4 regions of the Paenibacillus salivarius genome follow, and region 4 is predicted to be linked to each of the others. Evidence: predicted binding sites of a transcription regulator. Region 4 holds the regulator's gene; each other region holds the start of a gene.
The links. Region 4 encodes Rex, which represses fermentation and respiration genes when NADH is low (regulators of the CRP and FNR family bind a similar motif). Its sites were predicted from a motif close to TTGTGAAATATTTCACAA; they were not measured.

Region 1: a site for Rex is predicted at 2,605-2,622, ahead of ACSFXJ_RS24170 (DUF1641 domain-containing protein). Genes of this name have one in related genera too.
Region 2: a site for Rex is predicted at 5,185-5,202, ahead of adhE (bifunctional acetaldehyde-CoA/alcohol dehydrogenase). Genes of this name have one in related genera too.
Region 3: a site for Rex is predicted at 4,417-4,434, ahead of ACSFXJ_RS18055 (DUF2249 domain-containing protein). Genes of this name have one in related genera too.

Annotation. Positions count from the first base shown of each region.
Region 1 covers NZ_CP195592.1:5,204,256-5,212,343, forward strand. The annotation lists gene gdhA (NADP-specific glutamate dehydrogenase) at 1-598, shown strand, start outside; gene ACSFXJ_RS24165 (NAD(P)/FAD-dependent oxidoreductase) at 863-2,041, opposite strand; gene ACSFXJ_RS24170 (DUF1641 domain-containing protein) at 2,079-2,522, opposite strand; gene ACSFXJ_RS24175 (LysR family transcriptional regulator) at 2,753-3,658, opposite strand; gene ACSFXJ_RS24180 (X2-like carbohydrate binding domain-containing protein) at 4,035-7,388, shown strand; gene ACSFXJ_RS24185 (M50 family metallopeptidase) at 7,555-8,088, opposite strand, start outside.
Region 2 covers NZ_CP195592.1:2,343,370-2,351,457, forward strand. The annotation lists gene ACSFXJ_RS10440 (formate/nitrite transporter family protein) at 56-835, shown strand; gene ACSFXJ_RS10445 (ABC transporter ATP-binding protein) at 1,043-1,804, shown strand; gene ACSFXJ_RS10450 (FtsX-like permease family protein) at 1,808-4,219, shown strand; gene ACSFXJ_RS10455 (Crp/Fnr family transcriptional regulator) at 4,284-5,000, opposite strand; gene adhE (bifunctional acetaldehyde-CoA/alcohol dehydrogenase) at 5,334-7,949, shown strand.
Region 3 covers NZ_CP195592.1:3,900,908-3,908,995, forward strand. The annotation lists gene ACSFXJ_RS18030 (DNA polymerase III subunit alpha) at 1-1,266, opposite strand, end outside; gene ACSFXJ_RS18035 (YtrH family sporulation protein) at 1,412-1,741, shown strand; gene ACSFXJ_RS18040 (hypothetical protein) at 1,738-2,244, shown strand; gene ACSFXJ_RS18045 (YtpI family protein) at 2,317-2,631, shown strand; gene ACSFXJ_RS18050 (DRTGG domain-containing protein) at 2,634-3,968, opposite strand; gene ACSFXJ_RS18055 (DUF2249 domain-containing protein) at 4,502-4,738, shown strand; gene ACSFXJ_RS18060 (DUF2249 domain-containing protein) at 4,758-5,333, shown strand; gene ACSFXJ_RS18065 (YhcN/YlaJ family sporulation lipoprotein) at 5,470-6,078, shown strand; gene ACSFXJ_RS18070 (TIGR04053 family radical SAM/SPASM domain-containing protein) at 6,143-7,234, opposite strand; gene hemG (protoporphyrinogen oxidase) at 7,231-8,088, opposite strand, start outside.
Region 4 covers NZ_CP195592.1:2,512,132-2,520,219, forward strand. The annotation lists gene panC (pantoate--beta-alanine ligase) at 1-807, shown strand, start outside; gene panD (aspartate 1-decarboxylase) at 800-1,183, shown strand; gene ACSFXJ_RS11365 (tetratricopeptide repeat protein) at 1,290-1,916, shown strand; gene dinG (ATP-dependent DNA helicase DinG) at 2,066-4,927, shown strand; gene ACSFXJ_RS11375 (redox-sensing transcriptional repressor Rex) at 4,966-5,628, shown strand; gene ACSFXJ_RS11380 (amidohydrolase) at 5,606-6,904, shown strand; gene ACSFXJ_RS11385 (cell wall elongation regulator TseB-like domain-containing protein) at 6,947-7,432, shown strand; gene ACSFXJ_RS11390 (hypothetical protein) at 7,489-7,782, opposite strand.

The sequences.
Region 1 (8,088 bases), 2.7 Mb from region 4:
GAAAGCTCAACAGCTTGGCGCAAAAGTCGTAGCGTGCAGCGATTCCAACGGATATGTTTACGACAAGAACGGAATCGACCTCGCTACAGTGAAACGCCTGAAAGAAGTGGAAAGAAAACGGATCAAGGAGTATGTCAACGAACACCCTTCCGCGGAATACCATGAAGGCTGCGACAAGATTTGGACGATTCCTTGCGATATCGCACTGCCTTGCGCAACGCAAAACGAAATCAACGAAGAATCCGCTAAAACGCTCGTTGCCAACGGCGTAAAATTCGTAGCCGAAGGCGCCAACATGCCTTCCACTTTGGAAGCTATCGAAGTGTACCTGAATAACGACGTATACTTTGGACCGGCCAAAGCCGCCAATGCAGGCGGGGTTGCGGTTTCCGCTCTGGAAATGGCGCAAAACAGCGCAAGACTGGCCTGGACGTTCGAAGAAGTCGACGCCAAACTGAAGGACATCATGAAAAACATCTACAACAACAGCGTTAAAGCCGCTGAAGATTACGGTTATGCCGGCAACCTGGTCGTCGGCTCCAACATCGCCGGCTTCCTGAAAGTGGCCGACACCATGGTCGCTCACGGCGTAGTGTAAATTTGAAATACAATAAGAGTGCAAACCGATTCCGGTTTGCACTTTTTTTTTGCGATATGGCTGGCTCAGCTTATTCCGTCCGGAAAGCGAACATAGTAGACACCGTATTGCATCAGATTTTTACCTAATGGCCGGTATCCCTTTTGCAGAAGCGAAGCGATTCTTTCGGAAGCTTCCCGGAATGATAATTCATGAATTGGAAAGCGCAAAAGCCACCTGTTGCCCGAAAAAGGGGCAAAAGATGGCTTTCTTTATAGCTAGGGATTAATATGCCAGCGCGTCGAGCGCTTTAATATGCGACAAGTAGCGGATGTTGCTCGCTTCCTTCATCAAGGTTGCAGGCAAGCCTTTCAGCTGGGTATTGCTTGCGCCGATGGTGGCTACCGCATCCTTGCGGCCAAGGCTCGCCAGCGTACCGGAGTTCACCGGGGTGAACGATTCCAGATGACCGCCTGTCAGATATGCATACAGGTTGTAACCGGTCAACTCGCCCATTTGCCATGCGATCTGTGCGGTTGGAGGATATGGACGGCCGTCCTCTCCAAAATAAACGGCACTGTCGCCGACAACGAATACATCATTGTGCGATGTGGACTGCAGGAACTCGTTGACGGTTGCGCGTCCGCGGTTCACTTCCAGGCCCGATTCGCCGACGAGAGGGTTACCCTGAACGCCGCCGGTCCATACGAATGTATTCGCGACGATTTTTTGTCCGTCTTTCAAATCGATCGTATTGCCTTCTACGTTCGTAACAGGCAACCCGGTCAGGAATTTGACGCCGCGTTTTTCCAGGCTTGCCGTCGCGCGTTCGATCAATACGTCCGGCAAAACCGGCAGGATCTTCGGTCCGGCTTCGACGAGCATCAACTGGATTTCGGATTGGCTCACGCCGTGTTTTTTGCTCAATTCAGGAAGCTTATCCGCGATTTCGCCGACAAGCTCAACCCCGGTCAAACCGCCGCCGCCGATCAGGATCGTAGCGTCGGCAGGATTTTTCGATTTGGCGTATTCCGCGATCCGATCTTCGATATGACGATGGATGTGGTTCGCATCATTCGCCGATTTCAGCACCATGCTGTACTGCTCAAGCCCCGGGATCCCGAAGTAAGCCGTAACGCTTCCGAGTCCGACAACCAGCGCGTCGTAGGACAGAACCGTACCGTCGGACAACTTCACTTGCTTGTCGTTGACCGAAAACTTCTCTACCTTGGTGATGCGAAGATCGATATCTTTTCCTTTGAAAAGCTTCTCCAGCGGCAATGCTACCGCACGTTCGGCAATGCTGCCCGCCGCGAGACGGTGCAGTTCCGTAATGATCTGATGGGTCGGGAATTGGTTAACCACGGTTACCCGTGCTTCTTCCTTGGTCATATACTTACGAATATTTAAAGCGCTCAGTACGCCGCCGTAACCGGCACCTAGAATAACAATATGCTTAGACATGTAGTTCTCCGTCCTCCGTTCTTACAAAATAAGTTCCTTATTTGTTTTTGGCTTCTTTTTCGCCGGCAACTTGAAGATAGGCATTCACGAAACGGAACAGTTTCTGCGCTTGCGGATCTTTCAGCATTTTAAGCAACCCGAAAAGGCCGATAACCTCGTTGCTTGCTTCGGCACGATCTTTGGCCTCGATGACAGTCGCAGCCAGGTTTTTCGCTTTTTCCGTAACCGGTCCGGCAATTTCCGCAATCGCTCCGACCGTGTCGCTCTTCAATGTTTCATCCGTCGCTACGGTTTTGGCGAAATCGTAAGATTTCGTCAGCACGTCAACCAGCTCGGTCAATTTGGGCAGCTGCTGCACCAGAACCGTCAGGGATTCCTGTACTTCCGGCTTGAGCAGTTGATCGACGATGTCGCGTCCCGCATTTTCGCCGGCCGTAACAGCTGTTTCTTGTACTTGTGTTTCAGTAGTCGATTCTGACATTCCAATTCTCCTTTACAATAAGCCTTCGATGGACTAAAAGTTGGGGTTCAAAGGGTCCCAAGCCCCCACTAACCTACCGAGTTAGTGAAAATTTGAACAATTAAATTGTGAACAACCCGATATTGATTGTATCATACTTTTAATAAAAATAGTCACTAAGTATTAAACTTAATGACTTTATCATGTGAATTTGCTCATAGTTTGTCCTATTAGGCTGACAATATAACTCATTATTTGTCGGGAAACCCCAAATCAGGTGCCAATTTTTGCAAAAACTCGTAAAACAGCTTTTCCGTTGGCGGAAGTTCCCGATTGGCGGGGATGATCACGCCCACGTCCCTCGTTACGCGAGGTTCCGTGATCGGCAGGATGACAATGGATGAGGCGATATGTTCGCTGAGCGCGATCTCCGGCAACACCGTCAAGCCGAGTCCGGCGGAAACAAGCCCCTTAATCGCATCCAGATCATCCCCTTCAAAAGTCACTTTGGGCTGGAACCCGATATTGGCGCACGCCTTGACCACGATATCCCTGAGCACAAAGCCTTCGGGAAACAACACGAATAGATCATCCTTCAATTCGCCCAGCTTGACCGAGGTTTGTCCTGCCAGCGGATGGCTTGCCGGGAGCAAAGCGACGAACTTTTCCTGAAACAAAACGTCCCCTTTGATTTGCGGTTCGTTTTGCGGTACGGGTCCCATGATCGCCAAATTCATGTCCCCCTTGGCCACCCAGTCGACCAGTTCTTTATAGGAACCATGCTGCAGTTGAAAATGAACCAGCGGATAGCGCTCCCGAAACGCGGAAACGACTTGCGGGATCATATGTGCGGCCATACTGCTCGGAAACCCGATTCTGACCGTCCCCCGCTCAGGATCCAAGTACTCGCTGATTTCCTGCTGCGCATTTTCTATGACTTTCATTAAATGTTCCATATGCCCCAAAAACAAACGTCCAATCGGCGTGAGTTTTACCTTGCGGCCTTCGTGGATGAACAGATCCACCCCCAACTCCGATTCCAATTTGAAAATTTGCCGGCTGACCGCCGACTGCGAAACATGCAGCGCGTATGACGCTTCAGTAACGTGCTCCAGCTTTGCGACCTCGATGAAGTATTGAATCTGCCTCAGTTCCACGTTCACACCTCCGATGCCCCCATTATATAAGGTTAACCGCTTTAACGGAAGTGTTGGCTATTGACGAAGCCCATCGTTTGAGATAGTCTAGAGACAAGCATTTCTGGAACATAATTACATTTCATCCTCTAATATCTTCTTTCTCTCAATGAATTCCTCTACGATCTATGATGATACCCATCCTGCCGAATGGAAAAAACTCAAAAATTAAAGATATGACCCGTTTTTATGAATGCGTTTTCATAATATAGCTTTTAAGGAGGTGATGGCGGTAACGAGCATAGACGTTCCAAATCGATGTGCCTAATTTATTTTTGCCGAAAACCCGCACTACCGAGTCTTGACCCATTACTCTATCGTAGGGAGGTTTTTTTGCATGGCAAGAAAAAAGATTCTCAAAGGACTTCATCTCCTGCTTCTTACCGTACTTGTTACTGGAACCGCGTTTACAGGGTTACCCGGCCAGGCCGGAGCCGCCCCGAGCGAAAACTATGAATGGAAAAAAGCCGTCACCGGCGGCGGGGGCGGATTCGTTCCCGGGATTATTTTCAACGAGTCGGAACCCAATCTGATTTATGCGCGGACGGACATCGGCGGCGCCTATCGCTGGAATCCCGCCAACAACAGCTGGGTTCAATTGCTGGATTGGGTCGGCTTCGAGGAATGGAGCAAAACCGGCGTCGACGCGCTGGCTACCGATCCGGTCGACCCGGACAGGCTCTACCTGGCCGTCGGCACATATACGAACAGTTGGGATCCCAACAACGGATTTATTTTGAGATCCACCGACCGGGGCGAAACGTGGGCGGAATCCCCGCTGCCGTTCAAAGTGGGCGGCAATATGCCGGGCCGGTCCATGGGCGAGCGTCTGGCAATCGACCCGAACAAGAACAGCATTCTGTATTTCGGGGCTCGCAGCGGCAACGGCCTGTGGCGGAGCACCGATTATGGGGCGACCTGGAGCAAAGTGACAAGCTTTCCGAATGCGGGAACCTATGTGGAAAATCCCGACTACGAATATCAGAGCGATATCGTAGGTTTGGCCTGGATCACCTTTGATCCCTCCACCGGTTCGGCCGGACAAGCTACTCAAACCATTTACGTCGGTGTCGCCGACAAAAATGAAAGCGTATACCGGAGCACGGACGGAGGTGCCACCTGGTCCGCCGTACCGGGACAACCGACCGGATATTTGCCGCATCACGGCGTTCTTGATTCGAACGGGAATCTCTACATTTCTTACAGCGACGGAGCCGGTCCTTACGACGGAACCAAGGGAGATGTGTGGAGATATAACACCAACACGGGCGCCTGGACCAATATCAGCCCCGTGCCATCCGGCAGTAGCGATAACTATTACGGATATGGCGGACTTGCGGTGGACGCCCAAAATCCGGGAACGATCATGGTCGCCACGCTAAACTCCTGGTGGCCGGACGCGATCATTTTCCGCAGCACCGACAGTGGAGCGACCTGGAGCCGGATCTGGGATTGGAACGGTTACCCGGACCGGACGCTGCGGTACAACCTGGACATTTCCAAGGCCCCTTGGCTGGACTTTGAAAACCAGCCTTCGCCTCCGGAAGTTTCCCCCAAGCTGGGCTGGATGATCGGCGACCTGGAAATCGACCCGTTCAATTCGGACCGGATGATGTACGGGACCGGGGCGACGATTTACGGCACCAACAATTTGACCGATTGGGACCAAGGCGGGGAAATCGACCTTTCCGTCATGGCGACCGGAATCGAGGAAACGGCGGTCATCGATTTGATCAGCCCTCCTTCGGGCGCTCATCTCATTAGCGGTCTCGGCGACGTTACCGGATTCGTGCATGACGATTTGACGCAGGCTCCGGCAAAAATGATGACCAATCCGAACAGCACCACGGATATGGACTATGCCGAACTGGACCCTAGCTTCATCGTCCGGGTGGGGACCGTGGACAAATCGGTGAACCCGAACGCCAAAGCGATCGGATTTTCCCGGGACGGCGGAGGCAACTGGTATTTCGGGAACGGAGAGCCTTCCGGTACGCAGGGCGGGGGCAAGGTAGCCCTGTCCGCCAGCGGAGATGCCATCGTCTGGAGCACCCCGGACGTCGGCGTATTCTATTCCAAAAACGGCGGCAACTCCTGGACCGCAAGCAGCGGCGTTCCCGCCGGGGCCAAAATCGCTTCGGACCGGGTAAATGCAAGTAAGTTCTATGCCTGGTCGGCCGGGAAGTTTTATGTGAGCACGAACGGCGGGATTTCTTTCACGCAAACGGCTGCTACAGGGCTCCCTGCCGAAGGGGATCTCGACTTTAAGGCGGTTCCTGGGCGGGAAGGCGACATCTGGCTTGCGGGCGGCAACAAGACAAGCGGGGTGTACGGTCTCTGGCATTCGACGGATTCCGGGGCCACCTTCACGCGTCTTGCCAATGTTCAGGAAGCCAACGTGATCGGCTTCGGCAAAGCCGCTCCGGGACGCGATTACATGGCGCTTTACACGAGCGCGAAAATCGACGGCGTGAGGGGTATCTTCCGCTCGGACGATGCCGGAGCAAGCTGGATCCGCATCAATGACGACCAGCATCAATACGCTTCCACCAACTCCGCCATTACGGGAGATCCAAGAATTTTCGGCCGCGTCTACATCGGCACGAACGGCCTTGGCATCGTATACGGCGATACGCTGGCGGAGCCGGTGCCGAGCAGCTCCATTTCGCCGACGACGGCGGCGTTTGACAAGAAGGCCGGCAGCCAGGCCGATATTCCGGTGGCGTTGACCCTGAACGGCAACACGTTGCTGGCCGTTTCGAACGGCGGAGTGCCGTTGACGCAAGGCACGGATTATACGGTCAACGGGTCCGGAACGCAGGTTACGATCCTGAGCAGCTATCTTGCTGCGCAGCCGAACGGCCCGCTGCAGTTGACTTTCCAATTCAGCGCGGGGGCGAATGCGGTGTTGACCGTTACGGTTAACGACAGTACCGGGGTTGCCGAATCGGAAATTTCGCCGACGACGGCGGTGTTTGACAAGAAGGCGGGCAGCCAGGCCGACATTCCGGTGGCGCTGACGCTGAACGGCAACACGTTGTCGGCCGTTTCGAACAGCGGAGTGCCGTTGACCGAAGGAACCGATTATACGGTGTCCGGGTCCGGGGATGCAGTCACGGTTTTGAGCAGTTACCTCGCGGCACAGCCGGTCGGCCAACTGGATCTGACCTTCCAGTTCAGCTCGGGGCCTTCGAAGGTCCTTCATCTGACGATCAAGGATACGACCTCGGCACCGGCAGGGGATCTCAAGGTCCAAATGTTTAACGGGACGCTGCAATCCGCGTCCAATACGATCAGCCCGCGCATCAAGCTGACCAACACCGGAACGGAAGCGATCTCCCTCAGCGACGTGAAACTGCGTTATTACTACACGATCGACGGGGACAAAGCGCAAAGCTTCTTCTGCGACTGGACGCAGGTCGGAAGCGCGAATGTGACCGGCACCTTCGTCAAGCTGCCCGCGGCCGTGAACGGAGCGGACTATTACGCAGAAATCGGCTTCAAACCGGAAGCCGGCAGCCTCGCGGCAGGGCAAAGCATCGACATCCAGATCCGGATTTCCAAGACGGACTGGACCAACTACTCGCAAAGCGACGATTATTCGTTCGATTCCGTCTCCACGTCTTATACGGACGCTCCGAAGCTGACCGGGTACGTGGGCGGCTCGCTGGTATGGGGGGTTGAACCATAATAGCTGTGTAATGGATGATATCCGCAACGCCTGACTCTGTTTAGGTGCCCGGCCTCATCGGCCGGGCACTTTTTAATGGCTATTGGTAGTTAATTGATCGCCAGTTTCCGATATCCGAGGAGTAGGCCTTATGTAGAAATCCTTTTATCGGAGCTCCGGTGCGGCTTTACATTGTCTTCTCAATTTTTGAAAGGATGTTCTTCTCGGTGAAGTAAGTTCCGTAGGGTTTATACCAACGTTCCATGAGTGCTTGCGCTTGCTGCAGGTGTTGCCTGGCTTCGGTAAAATTTCTTTTGGCGGACAAATAAGCTGCCCATGCTTTGTGGTAACTATACGGCTCTTGTTTGCTCATATTTTTCACGATTCGTTCTAGCATACTATGTTTTTCTTCCGCATCCGGAGAGTAAAGAAAGAGGTGTGATATATAAAAACCGTCTATAAAAATACGGCTGTTCGGGAGACTTTTTGTCGGTTTTTCCGATAAAGCAACGGGCTCAATGATTTGCAAGGCAAGATTCGGTTTTCCAGTATCGAACAAGTAATAATAAAGCAGCATACGAATTTCGGTCTCATGCGCCAGTTCCTCAGCCGTTGTAGAATTCATTAAGTAGATGCTGCTGATCGCCTCTTCGACCACGATTTCGTTCCACTCCGCGGGACGTTTCGCGGACAGATACTCTTTTTGAAGAAGTACAGTGGC
Region 2 (8,088 bases), 170 kb from region 4:
ATGCTTCTTCTTGATATAGACCAAAACGCTTGGGAGAGTTAGGGGAGGATTACGGATGTTCACGCAAAATGTGGAAGCCATCGTAGAAGCGGCAGTCAAGAAAAAAGAAAAAATGAATGAAAGTCTATCCCGGTATCTTGTATCCGCTATGTTGGCAGGGGCGTATGTCGGCCTTGGGATCATTCTGATTTTCAGCGTCGGCGGACCGCTCGCGGCGGCAAAATCGCCGTTCCAAACGATGGTGATGGGCATGTCCTTCGGGCTCGCCCTCACGCTGGTCGTGTTCGCCGGTTCCGAGCTCTTTACGGGGAACAATATGTTTTTTACGGCGAGCACCCTGGCGGGGCGAACGACGATCAAGGATACGCTCAAAAACTGGGGAATCGTGTTTTTCGGAAATTTGGCGGGGGCGGTGGTCCTTTGCCTGCTCATCGTAGGCTCAGGGCTCTTTAAAACAGCCGCTCCCGAACACTTGATCTTTGCCGCTTCCGCCAAGAAGATGGGCGCGCCGGTCATGGAGCTCTTTTTCCGCGGCATTTTGTGTAACTGGCTTGTTTGTTTGGCGCTATGGATGGCTAACCGGGCCAAAGAGGATATCGCGAAACTCGTCCTGATCTGGTGGTGTTTGTATGCCTTCATCGCAAGCGGATATGAGCACAGCGTAGCGAACATGACCCTGCTCAGTCTGTCCGTGCTGCTGCCGAACCATCCGGATACGGTCAGCTTGGCCGGCTGGTTCCACAACATGATTCCTGTAACTCTCGGCAATATCGTTGGCGGAGCCGTTTTTGTAGGGATGGCTTATTGGTTTATTTCTCCGGTCCGTAAAAAATAACATACTGTCATGGGAGCCGGAAGCTTGCCCTTGCGCAAATATGCGCGGGGGCATTTTTATTTTCACCAATAATTAATAATAACAGGTACCTTGCAATATTCAATACCTGGTGTTACGATATGCATAGATTGCTACTGTACATTGTGTAGTACTGAATAAAGAATACACGTTGGGAGGATGGTTCAAGTGGAAGGGACGGAAACAAGGATGCAAAAAACGGTGTTAATCGAATCGGTTGACTTATGCAAAACCTTCATTACGGGGGCCGAACGGTATCCGGCGGCAAAAGGTATTAATTTGGAGGTGTATCAAGGCGATTTCACCGTGATTATGGGCAGCTCGGGTTCAGGCAAATCCACGTTGCTTTATCTGCTAAGCGGCTTGGATACGCTAACCTCCGGAAAAGTGTTTTTCAAGGGGCAGCGAATCGACGAATATTCGGAAAAGGACATCGCCCGATTCCGTTCCCAACAAATCGGCTATGTGTACCAATCGATCAATCTGATTCCGGATTTCACCCTGCTGGAAAACGTCGCCTTTCCGGGTTATGTGGCAGGACGCAGCAAAGGGGAGGTAAATAAACTAGCCTTGACCTTGTTGAAAAGAATGGGGATCGGAGATCAAGCGGGACGTTTGCCTTCCCAAGTCTCCGGCGGTCAACAGCAGAGAGCCGCCATTGCCAGAGCCTTGATTAACTCGCCTGAAGTAATTTTCGCCGATGAGCCGACGGGGGCGTTAAGCCAGGAGCAAGGCATGGTCATTTTGGATATATTGACCGAAATGAACCGGAACGGCCAATCGATCGTGATGGTGACGCACGATATAAAGGCGGCTTGCAGGGCGGACAGAGTGATTTTGGTCAAGGATGGAACGATCGATGGTGTTTTGGCGCTGGGTAAATATGCACCGGAACAGTTGAAAGCCAGAGAAAACCAAGTTTATATGTTCATGTCCCGGAAGGGGGGTTAGCCGATGTATGCGGTATGGAAGCTATGCTGGACAAACCTGAAAAACAAAAAAGTTCAAAACAGCTTCATTGCAATCATCATCATGCTCGCAGCCCTGCTCCTTTCGACGGCTGCATCCGTGCTGAGCGACACGAACCGGAAGTATGAAAATACGCATGCCCAGGTACGTGGCGCCCATCAAATCGTACAGCTGGAGAGCGGTATTCACGATCCGATTCGGGTGCATGAGTGGTGGGCCGGGCAGGAAGGGGTGTCCGTCTCCGAGTTGATGCGGTACAGGGCTTTGTCGAGTATGACTTTCGGCGGAGCGGAGATCTCCAATGTCGACTTGTTCATGACGGAAGCGCCAAACGGTCCTTATCCCGTAGACCGCCTTTTGTTTGCGGAGGGGGAAGAAACAAGCTCGCCGGAGGCCGGAACCGCCTGGATTCCCACCTCCCTTGCGTATTCCAATGACATTCATGTCGGGGATGAAGTAGAATTCAAGACGGACGAAGGTAGCTTTCAATTAACCGTGGCCGCCGTCGTCGTGGATATTTCCTATTGCTCGCCTTTTACCACCAACGGCCGAATCTGGCTGAACCAGCAGGATTATCGTACGCACCTGTCCGTGCTGCCGGGCGAAGACAAGTATATGATCGGATTGCGGTTCGACGACTACGGCCAAAACAGGGAATACTGGGAGCGATTCGAGCAGTTTTTAGGAACTCCCTACCTGGAGTCGGTGAAGGATTTTGAGAGTTTGTCTTCTTATTATATAATCGCGAACCAAGTGATCAGTTTTGTCATGCTCTTTCTTGCCGTTGTCATGATCGGCGCAGCCCTATACACCTTGGGTTTCACGATTTCCGATGCGGTTCTGTCGAGCTACCGGACGATCGGGATCATCAAATCGGTCGGCTTGTCCCCGACAAAGGTAGTTATGGCCTATGTGACGCAGTATACATTTCTGGCGGTCATTGCGGTCATCCCGGGCATATGGGTTAGTCATCTATTTTCAGGCAAGATTGTGGACGGTTCCATGGCCTATCTCAGTATGGGATCATCCCAAGGGAATTCCTCTTTTTCCCCGATCTCCCTTTGGCTTGGAGCAGCTGTCATTGCGCTGATCTTTCTCTTCGCGCTTCTCTTCTCTTTAAAGGCTCGTCGGGTTGAGCCCGCACAGGCCGTCCGTTACGGCATGCCGGAGAAGGAGTATTCCCGTAAGTCAGGCGGAAGCGGCCGCTGGAAAAGAAAGCTGTTCCGGTCGGGCATCCTCCCGATTACAGTGATGATCGGAATTCGAGGCGTAACGAAAAATAAGCGTGGTTCGCTGCTGATCGTTTTGATAACGGCAATGTCTTCCGCGGTACTTGTTTTTGGCTTCCTGTTCGTGTACAGCATTTCTTCCATCCATGAGACCATTGCGAAATGGGGGTATGATTCCGCGGATTTGTCCGTAAGAATCGATAATCCCGCCACATTGACCTTTGAAGAGTTTCAAAATGAGGTGCTTACGGATCCGAGAGTAAAAAATTATTCTCGCTACGGAGACGCAAATGCCGTTCTGCCGATAAAACCCGGACCTGAAACCGGAACGAAGCAGGAAACGATGGGAATTTTGCTCACGGTGGCCGACGGGAACTACAATGAAATCGGATATGAAAATGTGGAGGGCCATAACCCCGCCGGTGATCATGAAATTTCGATCGGCGTGAATGTAGCTAGAGCTCTCGGCATAAGCGCAGGAGACCCGCTGGACATTTACATCGAGGGCAAAAGACATTCGCTGACCGTTACCGGAGTTTATCAGGCGATCGCGAATATGTCCTATACGGGCCGCATCACCGCCGATGTCATCGGGAAAGAAGGTCCCACCTATGGAAAAGGGATGAACACGATATTTATCAATCTGCAGGACGGCGTACCGGTCGATCGATTCGTTAGCGAGCTGCAACAAAAGTTCGGAAATGAAATTTGGGCGGCAAGTCAGGCTTCTTTGGTCGACGAGGTGTTTTCCCAAGCCTTTGCCATCATCGTATTGCCGATGTCGATCATGGCTCTGCTGTTCATAGGAATAACGTTTATGATCATCTACAGCATTTGCCGAATCCATATGAAAAAAGAGAGCAGAACTTATGGCATTTACAAATCCATCGGTATGACCTCAAGGCAGATTCGCGGTTCAGAAATAGTGGGGATAATGCTGTTGTCGGCGATCGGCGCCTTGATAGGGGTTCCGGTTGGCTTGGTCGGCCTTCCGCCTTTGTTGAATTTGATTTTGAGCGATTACGGGATTGTCGATGTTCCGCTTCGGTTAAACGGAGGAGGCGTGGCGCTTATGGTACCGGTGAGTATGATCGCGGCTTGTCTGGGGTCCTGGTTTTCAACGAAACCGATTAAAAAGATTTCTGCGAGGCTTCTAACGCTGGAGTAACCGGTCATACGAAAAAGGACGGGCAGGATTCGTATCCGCATTCGTCCTTTTTCGGTGCGAAGGTTTAAATTCGGCAGATTTCATTCGGGCAAAGCTCGCAATGGCAAATGTCCTGGAGCATCACAAGGTCCTTAATGACGATCATGCCGTTTTCGTATTCGATGGCATCCTTTTTGCGCAGGTCGCTAAGCATGCGGTTTACGCTCTCGCGGGTGGCGCCGATCATATTCGAAAGGTCGGTATGGGTAATTTTTTTGTTAATGAGAATATTATCCCCATGCTGTTCGCCGTACGTGTTGCTCAAACGGATCAGAGTCGAGCAGAGAGCTCCCGGCTTGCCGTACATCATCAGGTCGCGGAATTTCGTCTGCGTCAGCCGATGGTGAATGCCCATCCATTTCATGAAATCGATGGCAAAATCACAATGCTGGCAGATCATGATCTCCAGGTCTTTTTGCTCGATGAGTCCGATTTCGCTGTCTTCAATCACTTCCGCGGTAAAACTATGCTTGCTGCTGAAGAATGGGTCCGCTTGGCCGACCATATCCCCGCGTCCGTACATATACAAGATCAATTCCTTGCCTTCATCGGTCGACTTGGTCAGCTTGACGCGGCCGCGCTTGATATAGAACAGTTTATCGGAAAAGTCACCTTCCCAGAACAGATGTGTGCCTTCGGGATACGCTTTTTCTTTCATGGTGACAAGCAGACGATTGAAGTTTTGTTCGGTGAAGCAGTTCGTATTTCCGCGGGGCAGGGTGGCGCTCATAGTTTCACTCATTTTAAAAGTCCCCTTTGTGATTCAATTTTTTCTGAAAATTTTAAATTAATTATAACCCTTTTATCCGTAATTTGGAGGGGTGGGAAGCCGTAAAAAGTGTCGAAATTTCAACATTGTGACTAATTTCACTTTAACTAATGAAAAAAGTATCACAATAACTGAAAAGTTTCAACTTTTTTAAAGAATGTGAAAAAATTCACTATACAAACCGAAATGTCTATGCTATGCTAGATCCATAAAGAGAAGCGCAAAGCTTCATTAGGATAAACCTGAACGTGAAATTTTTCACTAAAGAAAAGGTTATCCGATACCCCACTTAGGAGGATGAGAGATATGGCCGTAAAGAATGAAGTTACCACGAAAACGGAACCGACTGCACAGGATTACATCCAAACGTTGATTGACAAGGGGAAGAAAGCATCCGAAGCCTTCATGGGCATGGACCAGGAACAGATCGATAAAATCGTTCAAGCCATGGCCTTGGCCGGACTCGACAAACACATGCACCTGGCAAAGATGGCGGTTGAAGAAACCGGACGCGGCGTATACGAAGACAAGATCATTAAAAACATGTTCGCGACCGAGTACATTTATAACAGCATCAAATATAACAAAACGGTCGGCGTAATTGAAGACAATGCGTACGACAGCTTCCAAAAAATCGCCGAGCCGGTCGGCATCATCATGGGGATTACCCCGGTTACGAATCCGACCTCGACGACGATCTTTAAAGCTTTGATCGCCATCAAGACGCGGAACCCGATCATCTTCGGTTTCCATCCATCCGCTCAAAAATGCAGCACGGAAGCGGCGAAAATTTTGCTTGAAGCAGCCGTGAAGCACGGCGCTCCCGCGGATTGTATCCAATGGATCGAAAATCCTTCCATGGACCGCACCAATGCATTGATGAACCATCCCGATGTGGCTTGCATCCTGGCAACCGGCGGTTCCGCGATGGTCAAAGCGGCATACAGCTGCGGCAAACCGGCCCTCGGCGTAGGACCGGGTAACGTTCCTTGCTTCATCGAAAAAAGCGCCGACCTGGATCAAGCGGTCAATGACCTCATCCTCTCGAAAACGTTCGATAACGGCATGATCTGCGCTTCCGAGCAAGCGGTCATCATCGAAGAACCGATCTTTGATCAAGTGAAGAAGAAAATGATCGCCAACGGCTGCTATTTCGTCAATAAAGAAGAAGCCGCCAAGCTGACCGCCGGAGCGATCATTGCCGATAAATGCGCGGTGAATCCGAACATCGTAGGCCAGCCGGCCGTGAAGATCGCCGAAATGTGCGGCATCGAAGTACCGGCCGGAACCAAGATTCTCGTAGCCGAAATCGACGGCGTAGGTCCAAAATTCCCGTTGTCGGCCGAAAAGCTGAGCCCGGTTCTCGCTTGCTACAAAGTGAAAACCGCCGAACAAGGCATCGAACGCGCGCTGGAGGTTGTTCAATTCGGAGGCATGGGGCACTCGTCGGTCATTCATAGCAACAACGAAGAAATCATCCAAAAATTTTCCGACCGCATGCCGACTTGCCGGATTCTCGTCAACCAACCTTCCTCGCAAGGCGGTATCGGCGACATCTACAATACCAACCTGCCATCGCTGACTTTGGGCTGCGGCTCGTACGGACGCAACTCGACTTCGTCGAACGTAACGGCCATCAATCTGATCAACGTGAAAAGGGTGAACCGTCGTACCGTGAATATGCAATGGTTTAAAGTACCGAACAAAATTTACTTCGAGAAAAATTCGACCCAATACCTTGCCAAAATGCCGGATATTTCCCGCGTCCTGATCGTAACCGACCCGATGATGGTGAAGCTCGGATATGTGGAAAGAGTGGAGCATTATCTCCGTCAACGCCAAACTCCGGTAGCGATCGAAGTATTTTCGGACGTTGAACCCGATCCATCGACAACGACGGTAGAACGCGGTACGGAACTGATGGCGAAATTCCAGCCGGACTGCATCATCGCGCTCGGCGGCGGCTCGCCGATGGATGCTGCGAAAGGCATGTGGCTGTTCTATGAGTATCCGGACACCGATTTCCACAACCTGAAGCAAAAATTCATGGATATCCGCAAACGGATCTACAAATATCCGCGTCTTGGACAAAAGGCGAAGTTCGTTGCGATTCCTACGACTTCGGGTACCGGTTCGGAAGTGACTTCGTTCGCTGTCATTACCGATAAAGTTAATGGCAATACCAAATATCCTTTGGCCGACTACGAATTGACTCCGGACGTTGCGATCATCGATCCAGAGTTCGTATACAGTTTGCCGAAAGTAGCCGTGGCGGACACAGGCATGGACGTCTTGACCCATGCGATCGAAGCCTATGTATCGGTTATGGCGAACGATTTCACGGACGGCCTTGCCATCAAAGCGATTCAGCTCGTATTCCAGTACCTGGAGAAATCGGCGCTGACCGGTGACAAATTGGCCCGTGAAAAAATGCATAACGCTTCGACCTTGGCAGGTATGGCCTTCGCCAACGCCTTCCTCGGCATTAACCACAGCTTGGCGCATAAATGGGGCGGTCAATATCACACCGCTCACGGCCGTACTAACGCCATCCTGATGCCGCACGTCATTCGTTACAATGCGAAGAAACCTACGAAATTTGCGGCATGGCCGAAATATACCAACTTTGTGGCCGACGAACGCTACGCGGAAATCGCCCGCATTCTGGGATTGCCGGCACGTACGACGGAGGAAGGCGTGAAGAGCCTGATCAAAGCCATCCGCGATCTGAACAAAAAACTCGGCATTCCGGAAAGCTTCCAGGAACTGGGCTTCGATGCCAAGGATTTCGAATCGCGCGTCGATTACCTGGCGGACCGCGCTTTCGAAGACCAATGTACGACTGCGAATCCGAAGCTGCCGCTGGTTACCGAGCTTGCTGATGTATACCGCGACGCGTTCTACGGCAGATTTGAAGAATAAGTGAACAAATGACCTACTCGTGACAAATATCACTTTAAATGTGATATTTGTCACAATCCATTTCCGGGGATCGATATATGATAGACGTATAAAAGATCCCCGGTACATTGATAAGTACCGTTGCTTAAATCCAATGATC
Region 3 (8,088 bases), 1.4 Mb from region 4:
TACATAATCGATCACTTCGTCGCGCCGTTCGTCGCTGAAATCGATGTCGATATCCGGCATCGTGATCCGCTCCGGGTTAAGAAACCGTTCGAACAGGAGATTATATTTCATCGGATCGACATCGGTGATCCGCAGGACATAGGCAACCAGGCTGCCCGCCGAGGAACCCCGCCCCGGACCGGTGGCGATGCCTTTCCGGTGCGCGTAAGCGATAAAATCCCAAACGATCAGAAAATAATCGGAAAACCCCATGTTCGCAATAACCTTCAGTTCATAATCGAGCCGCTCTTTCAGGCTGGCGCGCGCGGCCTCATCCTGCCATTCGTCCAGGTGTCCGTACCGCTCGGCAAGCCCTTGACCGCAGAGCTCGGCCAGGTACGTTTCCGGGGTCATGCCTTCCGGAATCGGCCGGTACGCGGGGAGAATATGGTTTCCGAATTCCAGCTCCAGCACGCATTTATCCGCGATCGCCTGCGTATTCGCAATCGCCTCGGGGAGATGCGGGAACAGGGCGGTCATTTGTTCGCCGCTTTTGAAATAAAGCTGGCTGGTACCGATTTTGAAGCGATCCTCGTCATCGACGGTTTTGCCCGTTCCGATGCAGATCAGTACGTCCTGCACCTCCGCGTCGCCGTCTCCCAGATAGTGCACGTCGTTCGTGGCGACAAGGGAGATCCCCGTCTCCCGGGCAAGGTCGACAAGCAGCGGGTTCACCTTTTTCTGTTCGGGCATGCCGTGATCCTGCAGCTCCAGGTAAAAATCCTCCCCGAAGGCGTCCCGGTATCTTAGCGCCGCGCGTTTCGCCTCCTCCAGCCGTCCGTGCATCAAATGGTGCGGCACCTCTCCGCCCAGGCAGGCGCTCAGGCAAACCAGGCCTTCCTTATGACGCTCAAGCACCTCCCAGTCGATCCTCGGCTTGTAATGAAAGCCTTCCAGATGGCCGATCGAGCAGAGCTTCATCAGGTTCCGGTATCCGGTCAAATTTTTGGCCAACAGGATTAAATGGTGAATCGGCTGGTCCTTACGGCTGCCCCGCTCTTTTCGCGACCCTGCGGTAAAATACATCTCACACCCGATAATCGGCTTGATCCCGTGAGCCTTGCACAATTTATAGAAAGGAACCGTTCCGTACATCACGCCGTGATCGGTCAGCGCCAGCGATTTCATGCCGAATCCGGCCGCTTTGGCGACCAGTTCCTCCAGCCGGGCCGCGCCGTCAAGAAGGCTGTATTCACTATGTACATGCAAATGAACGAAGCTATCCACCATACGTTCCTCCTGAAGTAGTTCAAAAGTCAAAACTGAAAACATTTGTTCCCTTTTGAATTATTCTATCATACATTGTGCGAATACGCCCATAGAATGGTATGGAGAAGGACAGGCAAGCGAGGAAAAGGGAGGAAGGTCGGTTATGAGCACTTTTTTGACGAAAGCGGTCATGGACTTTTTTGTGGCGTTCGGAATCGTTGTGGGGGGAGCGATGGTAGGCGGGCTCGGAGCGATCGTCTCGCTGCAGCCGCCGACCCAGACGATGCTGGATATCGCGGGAAGGATTAAAATATGGGCGCTTGCCGCCGCGGTAGGCGGAACGATCGACCCGATGCGCGTCATCGAGAGCAATTTTTTTGACGGAAACCTCTCGCCCGCCATCAAGCAAATTTTATATTTGCTGTTTGCCTTTCTCGGGGCTCATATGGGTTCCGAACTGGTGAGATGGATGTGCGGAGGGAGCCGGGGATGAATGAACGAAACCTGCCGAACCGGCCTACTTTGAAGGGATTCAAGCGTTTTATGCAGTTGGCCGCCGTATTCATGCTCGGCATGATCGCAGGCAGCATCGCCTTCAATGTCGTGTACCAGACAAGCTACAACAAGCTGTGGATCGAGAACAAGGATTTGCAAATCCAGCTTTATCAAGCGGAGGAAGACAACAAGACGTTGAAAAAATATCAAAAAAGCTCCACCGTCATCAAAGAGATCAAGATCAGGGTCGAGGAACGCGATCCCCCGCTGGATTCGCTTGCGGTCAAAGAAGTGGTGCGGCAGCTTCACGAAGAACTGGAGGTGCTGCGCGGAAGAAGCATGTTCGAGATCGATACCGATGCAAAAATGGCCCGAATCCTGCTGAACAAAAAAATCTATGCCGTACGGGACAATGAGTATGCGATCCAGATCAAAACGATGCTCGTCAGCGAAGGGGTGTTGCAGGTATGGGTCGACGTCCGGCCCTATGTGCGGAGCTGATTTTTCATGATACAATGAAAAAGATCACAAACACCCAATATTTAGCGAATATAAGGAGCAGTGAACATATCTATGATTCAGGGTTTGTTATATGTCCTTTACGCCGGATTGATCTTGTCCAGCATTTGCTCGATTACCTTCAGTATCAAATCGCGCCGCTCGCTGGATGCGCGGACCCGCGGTTTGGCACAGGCTAAAATGAACATCAGCATGGGCTTCATGCTCATCATTTTGGCGGTCATCCAAATGTTCATGTTCAGCGGCTCCACGATCCGTGTCGTCATCGGCGCGCTGTTCATGGTGCTCGGCGCGTTTAATATTTTTGCCGGCATCCGCAATCACGGCATTTTCTCCCGCCAGACGCCGGACGGTAAAACGCTGCAATAGCGTCAAGCGTGGTCGATCGACTGCAACGCCATGACGGCTTTGGCAACCAGGTGGTCCTGATACGTCATGACGATCTCCAGCTTGCAGGCTCTGCGGCTCATCTCGAGCACGACCGGGGTGATCACGACCGGGTTCTCGATCTGCACCGGGCGCACGAAGTAGGTCGTCAGGTTGTCCACGACGTAATCTCCTCCGCTCGCATCCTTGGCCGCGCTCAGCCCGGCTTGGGTCATTAGCGATGTCAGCACGCCGTGGGAGATCGTACCGAGATCGGTTGCCATCTGGGGCGTGATTACCCCGTGAAAGAACAATCGGCCTTCCTCGTCCCGCTCCTCGGCGAATCCGTTCCACATCAGATGCTCGAACGTCTCGCCGAGCTGCGGCTGATTGCGCGCGTCGCGCATCGCCTGCAACACCTCCCGGCGCGTTACCGAAGAGATCAGCTTGCGGTTGCGGTCGACCACGGGCAGGAAATCGATGCCTTCCCACACCATAATCTGCGCGGCGGAAGCAAGCGAGGTCTGCAGGCCGACCGTAATCGGATGGCGCGTCAGGCATTTCTCGATGGATTGGTCCCCGCTCAAATCCTCCACGTCCTTGCGGCTTACGATGCCGATGACCCGGTTCCATTCGTCGACGACCGGAAAATGCTGATAGCCCGTTTCGATCGACAACTGGTCGAAATCCGAAATATTGCTTGTTACTTTAAGCATGTTCACTTTCGGTTTACGCACCACAATATCTTCCACAAGCATGATTTTCTTTTTGATCAGCCTGTCAAAAATCGCTCTATTGATCATGGAAGCGACCGTAAACGTATCGTGTCGGGAAGAGATTATCGGCAGCGATAGGCTGTCCGCCAGCGTTTTGACCTCGCGGCTTGTCCCGAAACCGCCGGTGATGAGCACGCCCGCGCCCTGTTCCAATGCCAGGGAATGGGCGTTTTCGCGGTTACCGACGAGAAGGAGGCTGCCTGCGTCGATGTAGCGGGCCATCGCGTCGATTTTCATCGCGCCGATGACATACTTGTGCAGCGTCTTGTCCAGTCCGTCCGCCCCGCCGAGCACATGGCCCTCGACGATCTCAACCACGTCGCCGAACGTCAGCTGATCGGAAATGCCCCGCGGCTTCTTTTCGACCCGAACCGTGCCGATCCGTTCCTTGGTAATGACCAGCCCCAGGTTTTCCGCTTCCTTTACCGCCCTATATGCTGTGCCTTCGCTCACGCCGAGACTTTTCGCCAATTTGCGGACGGAAATTTTCGTTCCGATTTTGAGACCCTCGATATGTTGAAGCAGCTGCTCGTGCTTGGTTACACTTTCCTCATGCCCTTGCAACTGTTATACCTCCCATCCGAATCTGTACTATTCTGTATCTATTATACACCTTTTGGAAGCAAAAAAAAGCGGACATTCCGTGAGCAAAGCAGTTCTCATTTCAGTACTTTCCCCCAGTTTAATGCCCTTGGATTAGGACCCGGAATTCCCCGCTAAAAATAACCGGAAAACCTCCCGCTATTTCCTGCTTAACCGAACTACGTGAGCAAATAACCGGAAAATCTCCCGTTAATTCTCTCGATCCTCGGATTTTAACGCTAAAAGGCGAAAATAACCGTAGGTTTTCCCGTTAAATTCGCCTTTTGCGCCTTTTTATATAAAATAACGGGAAGCTTTCCGGCTAATCCGGTTCCCGTTCGGAACAAATTTTGTCTCTTGTGACACCCGTCACTCCAACATTGACGGATTCGCGAAGCCGGCAAGCCGGATTCCGCGGGTCTTTTTTTATTTGTGACTAGTATCACAATCGTTGCTTCTCCCCTTGATATAATGAACGCAAATCAATCCAATTTTAATATCAGGAGGACTACATTATGAGTCAAACTTTCAAAACCACCGTAAATGCTACCGAGTACCCGCCGCAATTAAAACATAAAACGATCTTTGCAGCTTACAATGATCTGGAGTCCGGTGAAGCGATGCTGCTGGTGAACGACCATGATCCCGTGCCGTTGCGGTTTCAATTCGAAGCGATGCACCCGGGGCAATTCACTTGGGAATACATCGAACAAGGCCCGGCTACCTTTCAAGTCAAAATCGGCAAACTTTAATAGGACGGAGGCGATATCCATGGCAACCATTACGGTTGTTGATGAAAAAACGATCAAAATCGCCGTCGGTCTGGAAGACGCTTTGACGATGATCGCGGAAGCGGAGAGTAACGTAAGCACGTATGCGGAGGAAATTTTGGCCATTGCCGAAAAAATGCCGGAATTTCAATTCACGCACTTTTGCTTTTATGCCTATGATACGAACCTGTTGTTCGAAAAAATGCTCGGCATCGATCCGAAGCAATACCTGTCCTTTACGCTCGATGCGCCCGATTCCTTTTTCTATGCTTTATACGGCGGGATGAAGGCCTTGAGCGGCGCGTCCAGCCGGTACCTTGAACAAGCAAAGGAGGACGGGCGTTCGAAAGATCAGGTCGTTGAGCTCGATGTAAGGCCGCAGCTTCGTTCCGGACAGGAGCCGTTCAGCATCATTATGGAGACGTTCCAAAGTCTACGGCCCGACGAAACCTTCGTCCTGCACGCGATCATGAAGCCGGCACCGCTCATTCCGATGCTTGAATCCAAAGGTTACGAGAGCGATTGCCGACAGTTGGCCGACGACCACTGGGTCGTCACGTTCAGTCCGCGACATTAACTCTTCAACTTCGCGTAAGATACGCGGCAAAAAGCGAGCCTGAAGCAGATTATCCGGCAGGCTCGTTTTTTGTCGTTTTCGAATGCATGATATTTTCCCCTCCCAGGCACAATAGCCAAAAAGGAGGTTCGACATCATGTTGTCCAAAAATATTTCGCGTATTTGCCTTACCGTGATAATATGCTTAAGTTTAGTTCTGTCCGCCACGGCGTGCAACGCGAATAAATCAAGTAACTCCAACCAGTACAAAACCCAAAATGCAAAGACGAAGCAAAACGAAAAATCGAAGCCCAAAGCAAATTCAAAGCAAAATGAAAAATCAAAACCAAGTGCAAAATCGAAACAAAACGCAAACATGAAGCAAAAAGCAAAGAATACGGAGCATTTGTACAGCACGCCTCCCGTCTCCCGGAGCGCGTTACCGAAGCAGTTATCCGACAGGGTGTCCCATATGGACGGAGTAGACAAAGCGACGGTCTTGGTCAGTAACCAAGATATATTGGTTGGTGTAGACGCAAAAAAAGGGAAAGATCCGAAAGTCGTCGAAGAGAATGTGCGGCATCATCTCACACTGGATCAGCCGGGCTACCGGGTTCATGTTACGAGCGACAAGAAGCTTCATGCACGAATCAGGAATCTAAATACCAAAGTAAATGGAGGCCATCCAATCCAGCACTTTTCGAATGACGTAAAGGCCATTTTAAGGGATATCGGCAAAACAGTGACAGCCCCTTTTAAACGATAAATCCGCAAGATAAAAAAGAACCTGTCAAACCGTCTGTCCAGGCGGGTGTCAGGTTCTTTCGTATTTATCTTTTCGGGACGTACGCGCAGTAAGGATCGCTCTCCAGATAATCGCCGGTTACCGCATACGCCCTGGCCCGGGAACCGCCGCAAAGCTGCTTGAATTCGCAATTCCCGCATTTTCCTTTTAACAAGGACTTATCCCTGAGCTGTTTAAGTATCGGCGAGTTCCGATAGATCTCGGAAAGCGGGGCTTGTCTTACATTTCCGCAGCTTACCGGCAAAAATCCGCTCGGATACACTTCCCCGGTGTGACTGATAAAGACGAATCCGTCACCGTCGTTGACCCCTTTTGGCGAGCGGCCGAGCACGTCCTCTCGTTTCACCGTTTCCCTATCCTGGCCTCTCACCGAGGCTAGCATCTTCTGCTGCATGAACACCCTGCGGTAATGCGGAGCTTCCGTCGCCTTGATCCCGTACGGCATTTCCCGTTGCATACGGGCCAGCCACTTCATCACCTTCTCATGCTCTTCCGGCGAGATCATGTCGCGCACCATGCCTCTTCCCGTCGGCACCAGGAAAAAGACGCTCCACAACACGGCCCCCATATCCTTTACCTTATCCGCAATTTGCGGCAAATCCTCCAGGTTGTAACGGGATACGGTCGTGTTGATCTGAATCGGGATTTCAAGCTCCTGCAAATACTCGATCCCTTTCATCGTCATCTTGAACGAACCGGGTGTACCGCGAAAATGATCGTGAATATCGGCCGTGGAACCGTCCAAGCTGAATGCCCACCGGGACAAGCCGACCTCCTTCGCCTGTTTGACCGCGCCTAAGGTTACTCTCGGCGTCGCGCTCGGCGTCATGGAGACAGGCAATCCTTTATCATGGATCGCATAGCGCGCGAGCTCAAACAAGTCCGGCCGCATAAGCGGATCTCCTCCCGTAAACACAAACAACGGACGATCCATTCCGGCGATGTCGTCGATCAGCTTTTTCCCTTCCTCCAGCGTCAACTGGCGCGGATCGGGATGGTACTGCGCCTCCGCCCGGCAATGCAGGCATTTTAGCGCGCAAGCGCGCGTAACCTCCCAAATGACGATGAACGGATTCACGTTATAATCCCTTTCGGCAAACGGATTGAATTCCATCATACATGCACCCCTGTCATCTTTGTCAGCATTCGTTCGGCGGCCTGCTTTCCTTGACGTATGCAATCGGGGATACCTACGCCGTCGTAACCGCCTCCGCAAAGCTCGACCCCCGGCATCTCTTCCGCCAGCTGCTTACGCAGATATTCCAGGTTTGTCATATGCCCGACCGGGTATTGAGGCATCGACCGGGGAAGCTGCGTCAATTCGCAAAACAAAGGCTCTTCGGTGATACCCATCAGATCCCGCAGCTCGCCGGCAATGATCCGCTTCAGCTCTTCCGCCGGCATTTCGGTCCAGCTTTGATTGCCCAAACGGCCGATATAGGTCCTGAGCAATACCTTATCGTCCGGCGCGGAGTGCAGCCATTTCGAGGATGTCCAGGTACAAGCGGTCATCTGCCGCCCTTCGCTGCGGGGAATGAGAAAACCCGAGCCGTCAAGACTCCCCGGCACATCCTCCCTGCGGAAAGCAAAGGCCGCATTGGCGACCGAAACATAATGAATTTGCTCCAGATGCGCCGCACCGGGAATATGTCCAAGCAGCCCCGCGGCCGCAAACGCCGGTGTTGCGAGGATGACGAAGTCAGCTTGCAGACGCTCTCCGTGATCAAGCTGCAGCTCGTAGCCGCCGCCTACGCTCACGCTTTTTTCCAAAGCGGTCACGTCGCTGCCCGTAATCATTCTCTCCGTTTGCAGCGACTCGGATAATGCATCGGTCAGTACGCCTAGCCCTCCTTTAAAAGTGAGAAACATACTTGTACGCGCAGGGCCCGGCAAAGGAGCGGACATTGGTTTCGCGTCCGGTTTCCGCTTCTTGCTTGCCAGCAGTCCCAAAATAAGGCTGCGGTGCTCCCG
Region 4 (8,088 bases):
CCTACCATGGGATATTTGCATGAAGGCCATGCCAGCCTGCTCCGCCGGGCACGGCAGGAAAACGAGATCGTGGTGCTTAGCATTTTCGTCAACCCGATCCAATTCGGTCCGAATGAAGATTTCGAGCGTTATCCGCGGGATGAGGCGAAGGATTTGGCGCTCGCCGAACGTGAAGGGGTGGACGCGGTCTTTTTGCCGAGCGTGGAAGAAATGTACCCTCAGCCGACCAAGACTAAAATCAGAGTCGAGGGCTTGACGGAAGGGCTGTGCGGTGCCTCAAGACCGGGACATTTTGACGGCGTGACGACGGTAGTGGGCAAATTGCTTCACATCGTGGGGCCGACGAACGCTTATTTCGGACAAAAAGATGCCCAGCAAGCGGCCGTGATTGCTCAAATGGTTCAGGATCTCAACTTTGATGTCAGCATCGTGCCTTGCCCGATCGTACGCGAAAGCGACGGACTGGCGTTGAGCTCGCGAAACGTCTATTTAAGCGACGAAGAACGCAAAGCGGCCCTTGTTCTGTCAAGAAGCTTGCTTCGACTGCAGGCCTCCGTGGCAGCGGGAGACGGAATCATCACAGGCGAGGCGCGCAAAGCGATTGAGGAAGCGATTATGGCGGAGCCGCTGGCCGTCATCGATTATGTGGAAATCGTGCATTTTCCGGCGCTAGGCGCGGTGGAAGAAAACGCCTCCCTTCGGGATGTTGAAGGAGACGTTTTGGTGGCGCTGGCGGTAAAATTCGGGAAAACGCGTTTGATCGACAATGTCCTTTTAACGAAGAAGGGGGAAAATCTCCATGTATAGAACGATGATGAAATCAAAAATTCATCGGGCTACGGTCACCGAAGCGAATTTGAACTATATCGGCAGCATTACGATCGACGAAAGCCTGATGGAAGCGGCCGATTTGCTTGAAAACGAAAAAGTGCAAATCGTTAACAACAATAATGGGGCTCGGTTGGAAACCTACGTCATTCCCGGACCTCGCGGAAGCGGCGTCATCTGCCTGAACGGAGCGGCTGCGAGATTGGTTCAGCCCGGCGATAACGTCATCATTATTTCTTATGCCCAAATGTCGGCGGAAGAGCTGAAAACCCATAAACCGACGGTAGTGTTCGTGGATGAAAACAACCGTCCGGTTGAAACGGCCAGCCAGGAGCTGCACGCCACCGTCCGCTAACTGAGGCCCGCTATGCAATTACTGCCTGCGGGAATGAAATCGGCGCCCGAAACAAAAAATGAATACATGGCGCACTGATTTCATTTTCGTTAAAGGTGGGATGCGGATGATGTTTCAGCATATGTTTGCGGAAATGAATGAAATGTTGGATGATATCATAAAATTTTACCCGGTTGCCATCGGCGATCAAAAGCAGGAGCTGGCAAGGAAATGGCATCTGCTCAAAGCGATGAGCGACGGCATCATTGAAGAATGGCTGAACTTTGAAGAAAAAATGGCCGAATTCCGTCAAACCTGGGCCAGCTTGGCCGGCAGCTGCGAAATTCCCGAAATGAAATGCGGTGCGTTCGTAAAAGGGCAAGGCTATTACAAGCTGCTGATGTTCCGCCAGGCTCTGGAACAATTTCGCGCGGTGCTCGACGAGTTTCCGGACAGTGCCGTGGCTCGGACTTACCTGGCCATGTGCCATATGTATCTTGACGAGTGCGGGGAAGCCGTGCCGCATTTCTGGAAGGTGCTGGAGGGCACCGAAAATAAACGCCTCAGATCCATTATTTATAATGCGCTCGGATGCATCGAAGCGCAGCGGGGCGTTAGAACCAAAGCGAAGGAATATTTTACGCTGGCCCATGTTCACGACCCTTCGCTTGCGGAGCCGCTGGCAAACCTGGAGGCGTGCATGCACAGCTCCGGCAAGCTGAAATACGGGAATGAACTGACATCATTGTTGTAAGAACGAGGAGCGATGCTTAGTTTCCTAACAGGAACGCATCGCTTTTGTTTTGTCCTTCGGCCGGGAAGCCCCAAATGTGAACAATTTTCAAAACGGCCTACTTCTGTTATGCTTTAAAAGAGACTGGAACGAAAGGGACATATGAAGTAATGAAATATGCCGTACTCGATTTTGAAACGACAGGCAACCAGTCCTCTGATGTCATTATTCAAGTGGGGCTTGCCATTATAGATGATAGTTTGACGGTTTCCCGCGTTTTTCATTCTTATGTAAAACCGGGCATCCCGATCCCGCCGTTTATCACGAAACTGACCGGGATTACGGAAGATGACGTCAAAGATGCGCCGGAGCTGGATGAAGTTATGATGGAACTCGTCCCTTTGCTGGATGACGCCGTTCTCGTCGGCCATAATGTGGCTTTTGACTTCAACTATTTACAGAGCGCTCTGGATAAATCGGGATATTTGCCTTTTACCGGGCGGATTCTCGACACGATGGATTTTTTGAAAATCTTTTTTCCGTCGTTAACGACTTACCAGCTGGGCATGGTCGCCTCCGAATTCGGGGTGGAGCATGAACGTCCTCACCAGGCGGACAGCGATGCGCTTGCGACCGCGCTTATTTTTTTGAAGTGCCTGGAAGAATTGGCCGGATTACCCTTAATTGTCCTTCAACGGCTGGCGGATTTATTTGCCGGGGAGGATAGCGACTTGGGCTGGTTTTTTGATGCGATGCTGCAGGAAAGGCAGTTGAATTCGGAACCAAGTCCGGACGGGTTTACGTATTACCGTCAGTTCGCGCTTCAGGTAGACGACTGGATGGATATCGAGCCTGCGAGAAGCTCCATGCTTGGCAATCCGCTGCAGGACGTTTCGTTCGAACAGTTCATGGAGCAGGTCAAGGAACGGCTCAAGGAAAAGCTTCCGGACTATGAAGAACGCGAAGCGCAGAGTGTCATGCTCGGCGAAGTGAGCCGAGCTTTTGACGAGGACAAGCACCTGCTGGTCGAGGCGGGCACGGGAACGGGAAAGTCGCTGGGTTACTTGCTTCCGTCGATATATCATAGCGTGAAGCAGGACGAGAGGGTCATGGTCAGCACCCATACGATCAATCTGCAAGAGCAGTTAAGGGAAAGGGACATTCCTTTGCTGACCGAGGTCGTGCCGTTTCCGTTCCGCGCGGCCGTATTCAAAGGCAGACAACACTATTTGTGTTTGCGCAAATTTGAACATAAAATTAGTAGAAGAGATTTTGCCACACCGAAAGAAGAGGTGATGACGGCCGCGCAATTGATTGTGTGGCTGGCGCAGACGGAGACGGGGGATGACGAGGAACTCAACCTCGGCAACCGCGGCGGAGACTTCTGGGAAACGGTGGCCAGCGAATCTGATTCCTGTCTGGGACGCGCCTGCCCGTGGTTTCGTAAATGTTATTATCATAAGGCGAAGCATGAAGCCGGGGTGGCGGATGTGGTCATTACGAACCATTCCAAGCTATTCACGGACATTCAGGCAGGCCACCAGCTGCTTCCCGCCTATGAGCGGCTCGTCATTGACGAAGCGCATCATTTGGAGGATGTGGCGGGAAAACATCTCGGGTTGCAAATGAAATACTTCACGGTGGTTCATACGCTTACACGGCTTTATAAGGACAGCAAAACGGGGCAATTCCCGAACCTGAGAACCATGCTCCAGCAATCGGGCGCCGAAAAATCCGCGGAGTGGTGTTCCGTCATAGACAATCTGTATCCTTCCCTGCTCGATGTGAAAGAACATTGGGACCGGTTGTCGGAGCAGTTGTTTGCGCTTATGCCGGAACGCGGAGATGCTCCGCCGGGAGAGCCGGGCCAATTCGTTTATCGGCTTAGACCGGACAAGAAACCAAAGGGTTGGGACGCGCTCGTCGCTCTGGAAAACCAGATTTACGTCACGCTGGGCGATGTCCTGCGAAAAGGCGAAAAACTTTTGGCCGAATTGAAGGACGACGAACAGGATTTGGGCTACGAAAGCCTGATCACGGATATCAACGGGCTGCTTAAGGATCTTGGAACCGAACGCGACGCCTTGCGTTTCTTCATGAAGCTTGAGGATATCAATACCGTGTATTGGATCGAAGGAAACGGCAATTTCCGAAGCAAATCGCTGCAAATTTTTGCCGTTCCGATCGATGTCAGCGCGCAGTTAAAGGGCTATTTCTTTGATGTGAAAAAAAGCGTAGTCATGACCTCTGCTACTTTATCGGTCGATAAATCGTTCCAATATATGATCGACCAATTGGGCTTGACGGATGCCTCCGAGCAGGGAAAGCTGATTACGTCGATGCTCCCCTCCCCGTTCAATTACCGGGAACAGGCATTGCTTGTCATTCCGCGGGATTTTCCGAGCGTGAAGGGGAACGTGGGCGACGACCACTTTGTGAACACCCTGGTACGCTCCCTTGCGGATACGGCGGCCAAAACCAAAGGACGGATGCTGGTATTGTTCACCTCCTACCGGATGTTGAGGCAGGTGTACGACCCATTGAAGGAACTTCTGGCGGATGAAGGCATAACCGTGATCGGACAAGGCATGGACAGCGGTAGCCGAACCAAGCTGACCCGCCGTTTTCAAGGGCAAGAAGCATCCGTATTGCTAGGCACAAGCAGTTTTTGGGAAGGGGTGGACATCCCCGGGGAAGCTCTCACGTGTCTCGCGATTGTCCGACTGCCTTTTCAGCCGCCCAACCATCCGCTCGTGGAAGCGAAGAGCGAACGGCTTCAGCAGGAAAAGAAAAATCCTTTCATGAAGCTGTCCGTACCGCAAGCCGTCATCCGATTTAAGCAAGGCTTCGGACGACTGGTCCGTTCTTCTCAAGACCGCGGCATCGTGGTTGTTTATGATACACGCATCCTTGAATCATACTACGGTAAATACTTTTTGTATTCCTTGCCCGGACCGAAGATGGAGCATATGCCGCTTACGCAGATGGTTCCGCGCATATCGGAATGGCTGGACGCCGAAGACGGACAGTAATCGTTGTTCAAATCGTACCAATGAGGGGGAAATATATAATGAAGTCGGAAAAAATTTCGGATGCCGTGGTGCGCAGATTACCCGTGTATTTACGCTTTCTAAATGAGCTCAGCCGCCGGGAAGTCCCGACGGTGTCTTCACAGGAGCTCGGTCAAAAGCTCGATTTAAACCCTGCTCAAATCCGCAAGGATCTTGCTTATTTCGGGGACTTTGGCCGCAAGGGAATCGGTTATGACGTTTCCTACTTGATCGAAAAGATCCGCCAGATTTTGAACCTGGACCAGCAGATCAACGTGGCCTTAATCGGTGCCGGTAACCTCGGGCATGCGCTGTCCAACTACAATGCTTACTTGAAGGATACGATGAAAATCGTCGCTGTTTTTGACGCTTCTCCGGACAAAATCGGAAGCCAAATCAACAATATAACGATTCAGCCGATTGATGAGCTGGTGGAAACCGTAAAAAACAAGCAAATTCGGATCGGTATTATCACGGTGCCCGCTCCGGAGGCTCAGCGTGTGGCTGATCAACTGGTTGCCGCGGGAATCGGGGCGATTTTGAATTTTGCTCCTATTATTCTTAAGGTCCCTTCAGACGTGCGCGTACATGCGGCCGATTTCACAACCGATCTTATGAGCTTGGCTTACTATCTGGATGGCGGAAAGGAATTAAAAGAACATGACACGAAAGTGGCTGATTAAAGACGGAACCTTCGCGGTGCCTGACCGGGAAACACCGGTCATCCGCGGTTACATGTTGATCGAAGGCAGTACCATTACTTATATCGGAGAGCAGCGCCCGGAAGGCGTGGAGGGAGCGGAAACCTTTGACGGCAAAGGCTTGCTGTTCCTCCCGGGGCTGGTCAATACGCACGGGCACGCGGCGATGTCGCTGCTGCGCGGTTACGGGGACGACATGGTGCTGCAGGAGTGGCTGCAAACCAAAATGTGGCCGATGGAAGCGAAATTTACCGGCAATGATGTATACTGGGGGACTGCGTTGTCCGTCTTGGAAATGCTGAAAGGCGGCACGACGACTTTCCTGGATATGTATGATCATATGGATCAGGTAGCTTCCGTCGTGGAGCAGTCGGGCATTCGAGCCGTGCTCACGCGCGGAGTGATCGGCTTGTGCCCGCCGGATGTGCAGCAGCATAAACTGGAAGACGCGATTGCGTTCGCCAAAGGCTGGCACGGAAAGGCGGACGGACGGATTACGACGATGATGTCGCCGCATGCTCCTTACACCTGTCCGCCGGACTATATCGAAAAAATCGTTCAGGCGGCGCATGACCTGGATTTGCCGCTACATACGCATATGTCGGAAACCCGGGCAGAGGTGGAACAAAATGTGGCGGATTACGGAGTACGGCCGGTTCAGCATTTGCTGAACCTTGGGTTGTTCAGCCGTCCGTCATTGGTCGCTCATGCCGTTCATCTGAACGACGAGGAAATCGAAATATTGGCTGCTAACAAGGTGGCCGTTTCCCACAACCCGGGCAGCAATCTCAAACTGGCCAGCGGCGTCGCCCGCGTTCCGGAACTGCTTGCCGCCGGGGTTACGGTATCGCTCGGCACGGACGGTCCGGCCAGCAACAACAACCTCGACATGTTCGAGGAAATCAGGTTGGCAGCTTTGATTCATAAAGGGGTTTCCGGTGACCCGACAGCCATTCCGGCACGGGAAGCGCTGCGGATGGGAACGGAGTACGGGGCGAAGTCGCTCTATTTGCAAGACACCGGTAGATTGGCGGCAGGCATGAAAGCCGACTTCATTGCGGTAAATACGGAGCAGGCCCATTTCCTGCCGCGTACCGATTATATATCCCATGTGGTATACTCGGGCGGAGCCAAAGACGTAGAGCATGTTTGGGTCAACGGCAAACAAGTCGTAAAACACGGTATGTGCCTCACGCTGGATGAGGAAAAAGTCCGTTTTGAAGCACAGGCCGCTTTCGAAAGCCTTCTTGGCCGCTAGGGCGTAGCGGATGATAATGTTCATGGGGAAAGGAAGAGAGGCTTGAGGAACAGAACCAAATGGATCCTGATCTCCATTCTGATTTTGGCGCTCGCGCTCTTTGGCCTTCACCGCTTTTATCTTTATGTTCAGCAGGATATATGGCAGGGAGAGGAAGCGGCTGTCCGGCAGGCTAAAGAACAGACCGGGCTCGTCTCTTCCACAAAGGTATGGAAATCGGTTTGGGACAGTGTGTGCTGGGTTGTCGAAGGCAAGGATGAATCCGGGCAAGAAATCATAGTTTGGCTTCCGGAAGGCGGAGAGCCGATCGTCAAGCCCCTTTCCGAAGGGGTGTCCGAATCGGGGATCCGGAAGATCATTCATACGGATTATCCAGGTATAACAATCGTCAGATTGGTGCCTGGAATTTATAACAATGAGTTGGTTTGGCAGCTATTTTATAAGGAAAAAGCGCATCATTTCTACCGTTTTTTCCGGTTCAGCGACGGTAGCGTTCTGGACGAAGTATTTACGCTGCCGAACAGATAACCGGAAAGACCCGCTTACGTACGCTGAAAAGAGTGTCCGTAAGCGGGTCTTGTTTTTTACAAATTATTTATGGAATCCAGAATTTCTCCAACAGTAACATCGCTCAATTGCTTTAACAATTTGTCGGCTTTCGTTTTCTTCCGCAGTGAGCCGCCTAATACGATTTCGACTTTCTGGTCCTTATCAATAAGTACGGAATCCACTTGTAAGGCTTGACTTAACAATCCGGTTATGACCGCAAGCTGCTGAGGGGTTAATCCGGACAGAAAACCTAAATCCGCTTTATTGAGCTGCCGCTTGTCATTTTTGTTGTTGTTATTATTATTGTTGTTGTCAGAACGTTTAGGCATGTCATCCCCCCCTGCGGAATTCATGTTTCCCTTATACAGTGACGATCGCTTGTGCCCCTGCTCCTCCTTCTTGACTCCCAATGCCAAGAACAAACGAAACACTGATCACGACGACGACAATTAGAGTTATGATTCTCTTCGATTCGTCATTGTCCATCTTTTATCCTTTCCTTTCCGCAGGCCAATACTTCATACTCTGGCTGTTCCCGTTTATGTATATCATATTTCCGGTCAACCAAAAAGGTGAGGGCATGCTTCAACATTACTTATCAAAAATTTGAAATAAACTCACAACTTTCATTAGAA